3 regions of the Pantoea anthophila genome follow, and region 2 is predicted to be linked to each of the others. Evidence: predicted binding sites of a transcription regulator. Region 2 holds the regulator's gene; each other region holds the start of a gene.
What was found. The regulator CRP, encoded in region 2, controls carbon source genes, mostly activating them, when cyclic AMP is high. The targets are predictions, from matches to a motif close to ATGTGANNNNNNTCACAT.
Positions count from the first base shown of each region.

Region 1: garD (galactarate dehydratase) is a predicted target of CRP. The motif match lies at 3,040-3,057, and genes of this name have one in related genera.
Region 3: OJ965_RS17355 (CdaR family transcriptional regulator) is a predicted target of CRP. The motif match lies at 1,598-1,615, and genes of this name have one in related genera.

Region 1 is NZ_CP110473.1:828,260-832,686, forward strand. It holds gene OJ965_RS06490 (YqcC family protein) at 1-17, shown strand, start outside; gene truC (tRNA pseudouridine(65) synthase TruC) at 17-796, shown strand; gene OJ965_RS06500 (flavodoxin) at 809-1,255, shown strand; gene garD (galactarate dehydratase) at 1,311-2,870, opposite strand; gene OJ965_RS06510 (MFS transporter) at 3,376-4,427, shown strand, end outside.
Region 2 is NZ_CP110473.1:425,738-430,164, forward strand. It holds gene OJ965_RS04505 (YccS/YhfK family putative transporter) at 1-1,721, opposite strand, end outside; gene crp (cAMP-activated global transcriptional regulator CRP) at 1,779-2,411, opposite strand; gene OJ965_RS04515 (OsmC family protein) at 2,715-3,119, shown strand; gene OJ965_RS04520 (phosphoribulokinase) at 3,709-4,427, opposite strand, start outside.
Region 3 is NZ_CP110473.1:3,156,487-3,160,913, forward strand. It holds gene OJ965_RS17350 (DUF3461 family protein) at 1-282, shown strand, start outside; gene OJ965_RS17355 (CdaR family transcriptional regulator) at 343-1,500, opposite strand; gene degP (serine endoprotease DegP) at 1,685-3,127, opposite strand; gene dgt (dGTPase) at 3,262-4,427, opposite strand, start outside.

The DNA.
Region 1 (4,427 bases), 400 kb from region 2:
GGGATGCGGCCCACTGATGCTGGAGATACTCTATCAGGATGCGTGGCTGGTTGCGGTCAACAAGCCCAGCGGTTGGCTGGTGCATCGCAGCTGGCTGGATCGGCATGAAACCGTGTTTGTGATGCAGACCGTGCGTGATCAGATCGGCCAGCATGTCTTTACCGCGCATCGTCTGGACAAGCCGACCTCCGGGGTGCTGCTGATGGGCCTTTCGAGTGAGGTTGGCCGCCAGCTTTCTCAGCAGTTTGAACAGCATCAGATGCAGAAAACTTATCACGCCGTGGTGCGTGGCTGGCTGGAGAGCAGCGGGACGCTGGACTATCCGCTGGTTGAAGAGCGGGACAAAATCGCGGACAAGCACGCCACTGAAGCACGCGCCGCGCAGCCCGCGGTCACCGACTATCAGTCGCTGGCCACGGTCGAGATGCCGGTCGCCATCAGCCGTTACCCCACCTCGCGCTACAGTCTGGTTGAGCTCTCACCTAAAACCGGTCGCAAACATCAGCTGCGCCGTCATATGTCCCACCTGCGTCATCCGATTATTGGCGATTCGGCGCATGGCGACCTGCGTCAGAACCGGGGCGCCGCGCAACATTTTGGCGCGGACCGGCTGATGCTGCACGCCAGCAGTCTGGCCCTGACCCACCCGGTGACCGGCGAGCCACTGGTGCTGCGCGCCGGGCTGGATAGCGTCTGGCAGAGGCTGATGACGCAGTTTGGCTGGCAGGATTGCATTCCTGAGGTGCCGCGGGTTGAGTTTGACGCCGCGCCAGGACAGGATAACGTTTCAGAATAAGGGAGAGATCAGATGGCAAAGATTGGCATTTTTGTGGGGACGGTCTATGGCAATGCGCTGCTGGTGGCGGAAGAGGCCGAGCCGGTTCTGCAGCAGCAGGGGCACAGCGTGACCCTGTTTGATGACCCGACGCTGGCGGACTGGCAGGCCTTTGCTGGTGATGTGGCGTTAATCATCACCTCAACCACCGGTCAGGGCGATTTTCCTGACACCATTTCCGGTCTGTTCCACGCGATAAAGGATCAGCTGGGGCACCAGCCCGCGCTGCGCTATGGCGTCATTGCGCTGGGCGACAGCAGTTACGACCACTTCTGTGGCGCGGGCAAAGCCTTTGATGCGCTGCTGCAGGAGCAGGGCGCACAGCGGGTCGGTGAGGTGCTGCTGGTGGATGCCACCGAAAATCCAGAACCGGAAGCGGTGACCTCGCCCTGGGTCGATGCCTGGGGTGCGCTGCTCTGATCGCCTCGCCCGGGCTCTCTCTGCCAGCTGACGGCAGGGAGACGCCGGGCACGGCTCACGTCACCGGTGCCGGATTAAAGACCGCCAGCTGATTACGGATGCCCCAGCGATCGGACCAGGTCTGCTTCCTGCCACTGGCGATATCAAGGATCAACGCAAACAGCCGCCAGCCGACCTGCTCAATACTCTCTTCTCCGGTGGCAATCGTGCCGGCATTGATATCCATCAGATCGTGCCAGCGTTCGGCCAGCGCATTACGGGTTGCCATCTTGATGACCGGAATGGCCGCCAGCCCGTACGGGGTGCCGCGACCGGTGGTGAAGACCTGCAGCGTAATGCCGGAGGCGAGCTGCTGGGTGCCGCAGACAAAATCGCTGGCGGGCGTTGCTGCATAGATCAGTCCGCGGCGGGTGGGGCGCTGACCGGGGGACAACACTTCCACAATGGCGCTGCGTCCCGATTTGGCGATGGAGCCGAGCGCTTTCTCCACCACGTTCGCCAGTCCCCCTTTTTTATTGCCCGGTGACGGATTGGCGCTGCGGTCGGTGTTGCCCTGGTTGAGGTAATTGTCATACCAGGCCATCTCTTCAAGTAAACGTCTTCCGACCTCCTCATTAATGACCCGCGGCGTCAGCAGATGAATGGCATCCCGCACCTCCGTGACCTCAGAAAACATCACGGTAGCCCCGCAGCGCACCAGCAGATCCGAGGCGAACCCCACCGCCGGATTCGCCGTCACGCCGGAAAACGCATCGCTGCCGCCGCACTGCATGCCGACAATCAGTTCCGAGGCGGGACAGGTTTCGCGCTGACGCTGATTCAGACGCTGAAGATGACGCTCTGCCACCTGCAGAATCGCCTTTACCATCGCACCAAACCCCACCAGCTTTTCATCCTGCAAACGCACGATGTCATCATCATCCAGCGAAATCGCCTGCACGTCGGGGGTGCCGGTCAGCAGACGCTCCGGCTGTAACTTTTCGCAGCCGAGGCTGATGACCATCACTTCACCGCCGAAATTCGCATTCAGCGCCAAATTGTGAATCGTGCGAATCGGCACCACCGCTGCAGGGGCGTTGATTGCCACGCCGCAGCCGTAGAGGTGATTCAGCGCGACCACGCCATCCACATTCGGATAGCGCGGCAGTAACTCCCGTTCGATGATCTGCACCACATGATCCACCACACCCGCCACACAGTGGACGCTGGTGGTGATGCCGAGCAGGTTACGGGTACCCACGCTGCCATCCGCATTGCGGTAGCCCTCAAAGGTGTAGCCCTCCAGCGGCGGCAGGTCGGGCGGGACCTGGGTGGCTAACGGCAGGCTCGCCAGCGGCGGCGCCTCCGGCAGCGCCACCAGTGACTCATCGATCCAGCTGCCGCAGGCTATATCCCGCACGGCATAACCGATCACTTCGCCATAACGCACGATCGCCCCTCCCTGGTGAATCGCCTGCAGCGCGACTTTATGCCCCTGCGGCACATGTTCCGTCAGCGTCAGGCCATCCGCAAACTGCGTGCCAGCGGGCAGACCCAGCGTGTTGACCACAATCGCCACGTTATCATGCTCATGGACTCTGATGCAGAGCGGCTGTTCATCTGTTGTGGGGTTCATCGCCTATCTCCTGTCGGGCGCACCGGCTTGTCCGGCTCGCATAATCTGATCTGTTACCTGCGGTGTATTAGCCAGCTTCAGTATAAAGAGGGGAAGCAGGCCACACATTGTGCAACTGACCACTATTACGCCGATCTGCCGCGCTGTTTTGGGTCGATTCTCCAGAAGCAAGTGAAACGCCTCACAAAGCGGAGGGGAAAGGGCGACCTGGCACCGTTTCGGCCGCGCTATTTGCCGCTTTCGTGAGCCATGCCGCAGGGTTTCGTGCATCCGCCAGACAATCACTTCATAACGGCCATTATTCCAGGGCGATACGCCAATGTGCTCGCCACAGGCTGTTTTTATACTGAGCGCCGTTAGCCAAAGTCAGGTTATCTGTCACGACGTATTAGCCCGTCCTGAACCAAAGAGATCGCCGTGTTTAACCCAACTTCTCTCTGATACCCAACGCGATGTGTATGCAGTCAGAGCGAATGTAGCTCACGCTATATTTCAGGAGTGCATCATGAATAGTTTCAGCCAGACTGCGGAAGCGGTGCAGAAGCGCACCAACGCCCGTTACTGGATTGTGGTGATGTTATTCATCGTCACCTCATTCAACTACGGCGACCGCGCCACCATTTCGATAGCCGGTTCGGCGATGTCGAAAGATATCGGCCTCGATTCGGTCGGACTGGGCTACATCTTCTCTGCTTTCTCATGGGCGTACGTGATTGGTCAGATCCCAGGCGGCTGGCTGCTCGATCGTTTTGGCTCAAAGCGCGTCTACTTCTGGAGTATTTTTACCTGGTCGCTGTTTACCCTGCTGCAGGGCTTTGTCGATATCTTCAGCGGCTTCGGCATCATCGTGTCACTCTTTCTGCTGCGCTTCCTGGTGGGGCTGGCTGAAGCCCCCTCTTTCCCTGGCAACAGCCGCATCGTGGCCGCCTGGTTTCCGGCGCAGGAGCGTGGCACCGCGGTGGCGATCTTCAATTCAGCGCAATATTTCGCCACGGTGATCTTTGCGCCCATCATGGGCTGGCTGGTGTCGGAAGTGGGCTGGGCACACGTCTTCTGGTTCATGGGCGGGCTGGGGATCATCCTGAGCTTCATCTGGCTGAAAGTGATCCACGATCCCACCGACCACCCCGGCGTAAACAAAGCCGAACTGGCCTATATGGAACAGGGCGGGGCGCTGATCAATATGGATGTCAAAAAGGAGAGCCGCAGGGTGAGCTGGAGCGAAAAGTGGTTCCAGATTAAACAGCTGCTGACCTCCCGCATGATGCTGGGCATCTACCTCGGCCAGTATTGTGTTAACGCCTTAACCTACTTTTTTATCACCTGGTTTCCGGTCTATCTGGTGCAGGCGCGCGGCATGTCGATTCTCAAAGCGGGCTTTATCGCTTCGGTGCCGGCGGTGTGTGGCTTCCTCGGCGGGGTGCTGGGTGGGGTGATCTCCGACTGGCTGATGCGCAAAACCGGCTCGCTGAATATTGCACGTAAAACGCCGATTGTGCTCGGCATGCTGCTCTCTATCTCAATGGTGATGTGTAACTACACCGAAACCGAGTGGCT
Region 2 (4,427 bases):
TTCAGATACTGGGCGTTGAAACCCGGCTCCTGCATCGCCTGATTCAGCGAGTTAAACAGCGCATTGTGCGCCTGATTCACCTGCACGCGCTGATAAGCCAGCTTGCCGGGTGCCTGTTCCTCTCCCAGCAGGAGGCGCAGCGCATCCTGATAGGTTTCCAGCGCGTCATGGGCATTTTGCCGCAGTAAGCCACTCTGCCACTGCGGCCAGAGCCAGATCATGCCGCCAAAGGCGATCAGGCAGCCCATCAGCGTATCCATCAGTCGCGGCAGCAGAAACTGCGCGCCATTCAGTGAGAGGAGCTGCAGCGAGTAAACCGCAGTGACCGTAAAGCCAATCATCGACCAGCCATAAAACTGACGGGTAAAGCGATAGCTGATGAAGGTAATCGCCAGCATCACCAGCAGGACGACAGGTTCCGGCACCGCCAGACGCAGTGTGGCCGCCGCGACCACCAGGCCGGCAAAGGTGCCGAGCGCACGGTGCTGGATACGGACGCGGGTGGCGCTGTAGCCGTTCTGGCTGACGAACATGATCGTCATCAGAATCCAGTAGGGCTTAGGGATGTTGAAGAAGAGCGCCAGCGCGCTGCCCAGCATCAGCATGACCGCAAAGCGACCGGCAGTGCGCAGCGCTGAGGAGCGAAATGAGAGGTAGCTGCGCAGTGCCGGGAGCAGCGGCAGACGGCGCTGGCGGTCAGCCATCAGATCGCGCTGGTAAAGCGGCTTCTGGGTGCGCAGCACCCGCGCAATGCGGTTGAAGTGATAAAGGCAGAAGTGGCCCACCGGATTGTCGGGATGCTGACGGGCGATCTTCTCCAGCGCGCCAAGCTGTTTATCCATCGCAAAACGATCGGCTAACTGGTGGTAGAGAATGGTATCGGCCAGCACCCGCAGCCGGGCTGAGATGGTTTTGGCGTTCCAGCGGATCACCGCTTCAGCATGGCTCTGCTCAACCAGTTTCTGCACCTCTTCCGGCCGGTGCAGGCTGACCGAGATGTGCTCCTGCAGATCCAGCGCCACCTGAAAGGCGCGCGTCAGCCGTTTATGGCTATTGTCGCGGCTCGCCGACAGCATATGCATCTGCTGATAACAGGTGTTGATCAAATCGACCACTTTCTGCTGGCGAGCCAGCAGCGGCGGCAGGGCCTTCTCCGGATCGGTCAGCTGCGTCAGCAGGGTATATTTGGCATCGCAGTAGTTCGCCAGCTCGCGGTAGATCAGGCTCAGGCTTTCGCGCATCGGCTGCTCTTTCCACAGCCAGAACCAGAACCAGTTAAACACGCCATACCAGAGGGTGCCGCCGATATAGAGCAGCGGCGGCACATAGATGGGCATGCGGCCCGTCAGGCTCAGGGTAAAAATAGCGGCGATGAGGGTGCCGGAGAGCAGGCGGCCATGCAGCGGGCTGATCTCCCCGGTGACGCCCAGCAACAGGGGCATCGCAAACAGGATCAGCGGCAGCGGAACCGCATGCAGGGTAAGCCACTGGATCAGGAAGCTGCCAAGCGCAAACAGGCTGCCGCCCACAATCAGACGTTTGAAGAAGCGTTTATGCGGGGTATCGAGACCGGCAATGTTGCAGCAGGCGGGGACTAACGAGAACAGCAGACCTTTTTGCAGGTCGCCAGCCAGCCAGCCCAGCGCGACCGGCAGGCAGAGCACCAGCGTTTGCCGCAGGGCATAGTTCACTTCAGGGTGATAAATAATTCGACGCCACATCGGCTCAGCACAAACAATAACGGCGTGATGCGAACATCACGCCGTGGATGACAGGAATTAGCGGGTGCCGTAAACGACGATGGTTTTGCCGTGTGCAGAGATCAGGTTCTGATCTTCCAGCATCTTCAGAATACGGCCCACGGTTTCGCGTGAACAACCTACAATCTGGCCAATTTCCTGACGGGTAATTTTAATTTGCATGCCGTCGGGATGCGTCATGGCATCTGGCTGTTTCGCCAGGTTAAGCAGCGTCTGTGCAATGCGTCCGGTCACGTCGAGGAAAGCGAGGTTACCCACTTTTTCTGACGTCACCTGCAGGCGACGCGCCATCTGCGACGAGAGTCGCATCAGGATGTCAGGGTTCACCTGAATCAGCTGGCGGAATTTCTTGTAGGAGATCTCCGCCACTTCGCACGCGCTTTTTGCACGTACCCAGGCGCTGCGCTCCTGACCTTCTTCAAACAGGCCAAGCTCGCCGATGAAATCCCCCTGATTGAGGTAGGAAAGAATCATCTCTTTGCCTTCTTCATCTTTAATCAGAACCGCGACGGAACCTTTCACGATGTAGTAAAGCGTTTCAGCTTTTTCACCTTGGTGAATCAGCGTACTTTTGGATGGATACTTGTGAATATGGCAATGGGACAGGAACCATTCGAGTGTAGGGTCTGTTTGCGGTTTGCCGAGAACCATTCGCTATTATCCTCTGTTGTAATCGTGCCCAAAATACAGGGGGCAGTTTTCCCTGTCAGGCGGTGAAAGCTTCAAGCGTTTCCTTTTCAGGAAATTATTCGGGCCGCATCAGGCGCAGTGCGCATCATTCTTCCCGGCTTCGCCATCGGGTGACGAAAAATATTTTCAGCTCTGTTTGTAGCACAGCTTTTGCCGACTGTCTTCTGTTGTCTCGCTTCAGCTAAGGGCGGATTTCTCTGGATTGCTGTTTATCAGGCGAAAGCGTACTCTGGCGACAAAACAGCGTATTCCGGAGCAAAAATCATGCAGGCAAGAGTGAAATGGGTAGAAGGGATGACATTCCTTGGTGAGTCATCCTCCGGCCATCAGATCCTTATGGATGGCAATTCAGGGGATAAAGCGCCCAGCCCAATGGAGATGGTGCTGATGGCGGCGGGCGGATGCAGCGCGATCGACGTGGTATCAATTCTGCAAAAAGGCCGCAACGATGTGGCTGATTGTGAAGTAAAACTGACCTCAGAACGTCGTGAAGAGGCGCCGCGAATCTTTACGCACATCAACCTGCATTTTATCGTGAGTGGCAAAGCACTCCAGGATAAAGCGGTCTCACGCGCGGTGGATCTTTCTGCTGAAAAATATTGTTCGGTGGTCATCATGCTGGGGAAAGGGGTGACGATGACGCACAGCTATGAGGTGGTTGAGCTGTAATAGCCGCAGGTTTTTTTAAAGTTGCTGGCTGTCCGGTGTGAGGCCGTGCCTGGATGGGGGAATTCACTTTGAGACTGTGCCTGCGCAGAAAACCGGGTCGGATCGATTTGTGGTGGTTCGCTGTCAGGCCGTGCCTGCGCAGGAAACCGGGTCAGATCGGAAAGTCGCTTGAGCCAATCCATGGCCGCTCGGCCCGCGCGATTACGCACCTCATCCCTGAGGTGCGCCCGTAGCCGGGCCAACACGTTGCGTTGTTCAAAAACGCTCCCGGCGTTTTATCCGGGCGGCGGGACGCTTTCCTCTTCTGACCCGGTTCCCTGCATGATGAGCTTTCGTGTTGCTGTCAGATTCTTTGTATGCAGGTTTTGTTTGTAGCGGCCTTACTGAAACCGGATGCGGCTACCGGACATGAAGCGAAGGGAGCATACGCCTGTAGCAAAGCATAGCGGGCCAGGAATGGCGGTTTTGCGTCTTTACGAAAGGCGTATTCTCCCTGAAGCTTACTCAGCAGTAAGCCTTTATCCGCAGAAAAACCGGTTTTACATTTTTGCAAAAGGCATCTGCTGTCTGAGGGTTTTTTGCTGACCTCTTACTCTATCCGTTTACCTTCCATCAGCCGCTTCACCAGCGGGCCCATGATCAGCTCCATCGCCAGACCCATTTTGCCGCCGGGCACCACCAGCGTATTGATGTGGGAGATAAACGACCCCTGCAGCATCGCCAGCAGATAGGGGAAGTCGATATCCTCCAGTCCCTGAAAGTGGATTACCACAAAGCTCTCATCCAGTGACGGGATAGCGCGGGCGGCAAACGGGTTCGAAGTATCCACGGTCGGGACGCGCTGAAAGTTAATATGGGTGCGGGAGAACTGAGGCGTAATGAAGTTGATGTAATCCTCCATCGACCGCACCACCGAATCCATCACTGCTTCGCGTGAGTGGCCGCGCTCGCTGGTATCCCGCACCAGCTTCTGAATCCATTCAAGGTTAACAATCGGCACCACGCCCACCAGCAGATCCACCTGTTCTGCGACGTTATGCTGCGCGGTAACCACGCCGCCATGCAGGCCTTCATAGAACAGAATATCGGTGTCCTGCGGCAGCGGCTGCCACGGCGTAAAGGTGCCAGGCACCTGATTCCACGGCACCGCCTCATCATAGGTGTGCAGATATTTACGCGACTGGCCCTGTCCGCTTTGACCATACTCTTTGAAACTCTGTTCCAGCAGGCCAAAGTCGTTGGCCTCCGGGCCGAAATAGCTGACGTGACGTCCTAAATCGCGCGCTTTACGAATCGCCATATCCATTT
Region 3 (4,427 bases), 1.2 Mb from region 2:
AAAGGTGAATTTTTCGCGAAAAGCGTCAAATTCAAATATCCGCGTCAGCGCAAAACCGTCGTGGCCGATCACGCGACCCAGGGCTATAAAGAAGTTCAGGAGATCAGCCCGAATCTGCGTTATGTCATCGACGAACTGGACCAGATTTGCCAGCGTGACCAGGTTGAAGTGGATCTGAAACGCAAAATTCTGGATGACCTGCGTCATCTGGAAAGCGTGGTTTCTCACAAAATCAGTGAGATTGAATCGGACCTGGAAAAATTAACCCGTAACGGTCGTTAATTCCCTGCCCGATCGGAAAGGCCAGCACTGCTGGCCTTTTTTATGCCCGCTGTTTGCGTGTTATCCCTGCTCATCCAGCTGCAGCGCCACATAGAGCAGCAGCCTGTCATCAAACTGCCCCAGGTTAAGCCCGGTCAGTTCAGAAATCCGGTTCAGCCGGTACTCCAGCGTGTTGCGATGGATAAACAGCGCGCGCGCAGTGGCGCCCGGCTGCACGTTGTGGGTAAACCAGGCCATCAGCGTACGACGCAGCAGGCCGTTGTTATCCATGCTTTTAAGCTTTGCCAGTGGCCGCGCCAGCTCATTCGCCTGCCAGCCGCCTCGCAGGCTGTCGAGCAGCACCGGCAGCACCAGATCCTGATAGAAGTAGCTGCGTAATCCCGGCATCCGCTGCTTGCCGACCATCATGGTGGTGCGGGCAGTGCGATAGGAGCGCGCAATGCTGCCAGGCCCGGTAAAAACATTGCCGAGTGCAATACGCATCCGCAGATGCCCACGCTCTTTCATCCGCTGCAGCAACTGCTCGATGCGGCGGCGATGATCCTCCTGATCGTGGCGTCCATGCGCATTCAGGGCGGGTTTCAGCACCACCATTTCGGTCAGCGAAACAATGGCGATCAGATTATCGCGCTCCGGCGTGGTTAGCAGTGTCTGCAGCTGCTGCAACTCTGACATGGCGCTGTCCACGCCGAGCTGGCCGCTGTCCACCTCGATGACAGCGGCAACGCGAGGCTGATTGAGGTCGATGCCGAGCCGCTGCGCCCACTCGGTCAGCTGCGGCGACAGCGTGTCACTGCGGATCAGATTCAGCACCAGCTCTTCACGCAGACGGCTATCCTGGGCCAGCATGTGCAGCAGCCGCGCCTGCTCCAGCATCATCTCTGCCGCCATACAGACCAGCTCGCCATAATGACGCAGCGACAGCGGTTCGCCGGTCAGGCCAATTACACCCGCAATATCGCCATCCAGGCGCAGCGGCAGGTTGATGCCTGGCCGCACGCCGTGCAAATGTTTAGCCACGGCGTCATCAATGTCCACCACGCGTCCCTGAGAGAGCACCAGCAGTGCGCCTTCGTGCAACTCTCCAACGCGTTCAGGATCGCCGCTGCCAATGATGCGGCCCCGCGCGTCCATCACGTTGACATTGCTGTCGATAATTCTCATGGTGCGCGCCACGATATCCTGCGCCAGCCGGGCATCAAGGTGATAGGCAGCCATCCATTACTCCTGAAAAAATAGGGGAGCAACAGAATACGCAGGCGTCGCACGCGGAGCATTGTGCAATTGCACAGAGGCGGGCGCTGATTTCCCGGATTTGCGGTCACTATCACACTCTGCCACGGCGGAGAGCGGGCATAAAAAAGGCGGACCGCAGTCCGCCTGAGAGGTTATTACGCGTCGCTTACTGCATCAGCAGATAGAGCGTATTGTCGCCACGCTTCACGTTCAGCGCCAGAACCGATGGTTTGGTGTCGAGGACTTTACGCAGCTCGCCCAGGTTGGTCACCACCTGCTGGTTAACGCCCTGAATCACGTCGCCCTTCTTCAGGCCGATACGCGCCGCGGCACTGCCCGGTTTGACGTTATCCACCCGCACACCTTTGGCACCCGCTTCGATGTTGCTGAGATCGGCGCCTTCAATGCCGGTGTAGATGGTCGCAGACTGAACTTTCGCCTGGCTGCTCTGCTGCAGCTGGACAGAGACGTCGAGCGGCTTGCCGTCACGCAGCAGGCCCAGCTTCAGCGTAGTGCCCACCGGCAGTGAGCCCACTTCCGCACGTAACGAGGCAAAGCTGCTGAGCGGTTTGCCGTTCATGGAGACGATCACGTCACCGGCTTTGATCCCCGCTTTGGCGGCAGCTGAGTCCGGCAGCACCTGGCTGACAAAGGCACCGCGCTGCGCGTCCACCTTCATCGCTTTAGCCAGCTCGGAGTTCAGCTCTGTCCCCTGCACGCCCAGCTCACCCCGTTTCACCTGACCAAACTCCACCATCTGCGCCGTCAGGTTTTTCACCATGTTGCTGGGGATAGCAAAGCCGATACCAATGTTGCCGCCATCCGGTGCCAGAATCGCGGTGTTAATTCCGATCAGCTCACCGTTGAGGTTAACCAGCGCGCCGCCGGAGTTACCCCGGTTAATCGCCGCATCGGTCTGAATAAAGTTCTCATAATTTTCCACGTTCAGGCCGCTGCGTCCCAGCGCAGAGACGATACCTGACGTCACGGTTTCACCCAGTCCGTAAGGGTTACCGATGGCCACGGTGTAGTCACCCACACGCAGGCTGTCAGAGTCGGCGATTTTCACAGCGGTCAGGTTTTTGGCGTCCTGCAACTGCACCAGCGCAATATCGGAGCTCGGATCTTTGCCAATGACTTTGGCGTCATAGCGACGGCCATCGCTCAGCTGCACCTGAATTTTGGTGGCGTTGTTCACCACGTGGTTGTTGGTGACCACATAGCCTTTTTCGGCGTTAATGATGACGCCCGATCCCAGCGCGCGGAATTTCTCCTGCTGGGTATCCGGGCCTGGCGCTCCGCCGTTACCGCCTGCTCCACCGTCCTGGCACATTGGTGAGCCCTGGAACGGCGAGCCGTCCTGGCAGAAAGGCGAATTGTCGCCAAAGAATTGCTGAAACTGTTGTGGCATGCGGGGAGTTTTAACCGTGGTGGTGCCCTCGACGCTGATACTGACCACAGACGGCATGACCTTCTCCAGCATTGGAGCCAGACTTGGCAGTTGCTGGCTATCTGAAGAGGCCGTTTGCGCAGCAGAAACAGTAACAGGGGCGAGCGCCATGCTCAGGCTTAACGCCAGCGCACTTAATACTAAGGTCTTTTTTTTCATTTTTCATTTCTCTGTAAGATTACTGTTCAGACCATTGCTGTGGTCGAAAGGTGAGATAAATGTTTTAGCGCGAAGTTCCTTAAAAAGTTTCAGGCAAAAGTAAAAATTTATTCGCGCTCTTTACAATTGGCGGCTTATTCTACGGCCATCAGCCGCCGGTACTCATCCCAGGCATAGAGATCGGTCATGCCGCTGATATAATCCTGAATAAGGCGGAAGCGATAATAACGCTCCCACAACAGCCGCTGATATTTATGCTCCACCACCAGGTTACGCATCTTATGTAAATACGCTTTGCGGTGTTTACCGGAGAGCTTATGGAAAAGCCGGGTTTCGATGGGATGCTTACGCAGGAAATCTTCATTTATCAGCGTGGTAAAGGCTTCGTAATTGAGGCGCATCAGCGGCTGATAGATCTCCAGCAGGCCCCTGATGACCCGGTAACCCTGCAGTTCCAGCTGTTCCACTTCAGAATGGTTAAAGACCTGCTGACGGGCGACGGTCTTAAACAGCTGCAGCAAACGCCCCTCTTCACCCTCATCTTCCAGCAGCGCATGGTTGAAACTACCGTCGAATATGGCAGGCAGATTATCAACAAAACGCTTGACCGCATAGCTGACCAATACACTCTGAACATTTACGCGTAATGACATAAAAAATTGATCGCTGCGGCTGCGGCGTTTTTTATTACAGGCTTCACGCCAGGCTTCGCCAATCGTCCGGCTGAAAGCGTCATTATTTTTAACCGGCCCCCAGGCTTTATTGAGAAATTCATACAAACTCTCAACATTGAAGATATCTTTTTCTACAGCGTCGTCCAAATCGGCAATACAATAGGAGATATCATCCGCGGCTTCCATTATATAGGTGAGCGGAAAGCGGTGGTGCTCTTTCATATTGGTGGCAGCACGCAGCTCGGTAATATAATCCTGTTCAGAGAGATAAAAACCCGGTTTCTTCATCAATACGCTAAATTCGGCGGGTTTTTCACCCTGCCACCAGGCGGGGGCCGTATATTTCAGGATGCAGGCAACCTGAGAATAGCTGAGATTGAGTTGCAGCAGCGTATGCACCATGCGAATGGCCTGGGCGTTGCCTTCAAAATGGCAGAGATCCTGGCGGATGGTGGCGTTGAGCTGATCAAAAGCCTGACGCTGCGCCTCCCCCTCCACACCGGCCACCAGCGGATCGACCAGTTCGGCAGGCAGATTTTCTTCAAACCAGTCGTTGATCGCCGCCTCGCCAAAGTGGCCAAACGGCGGATTGCCGACGTCGTGCAGCAGACACGCCATCTCTATCA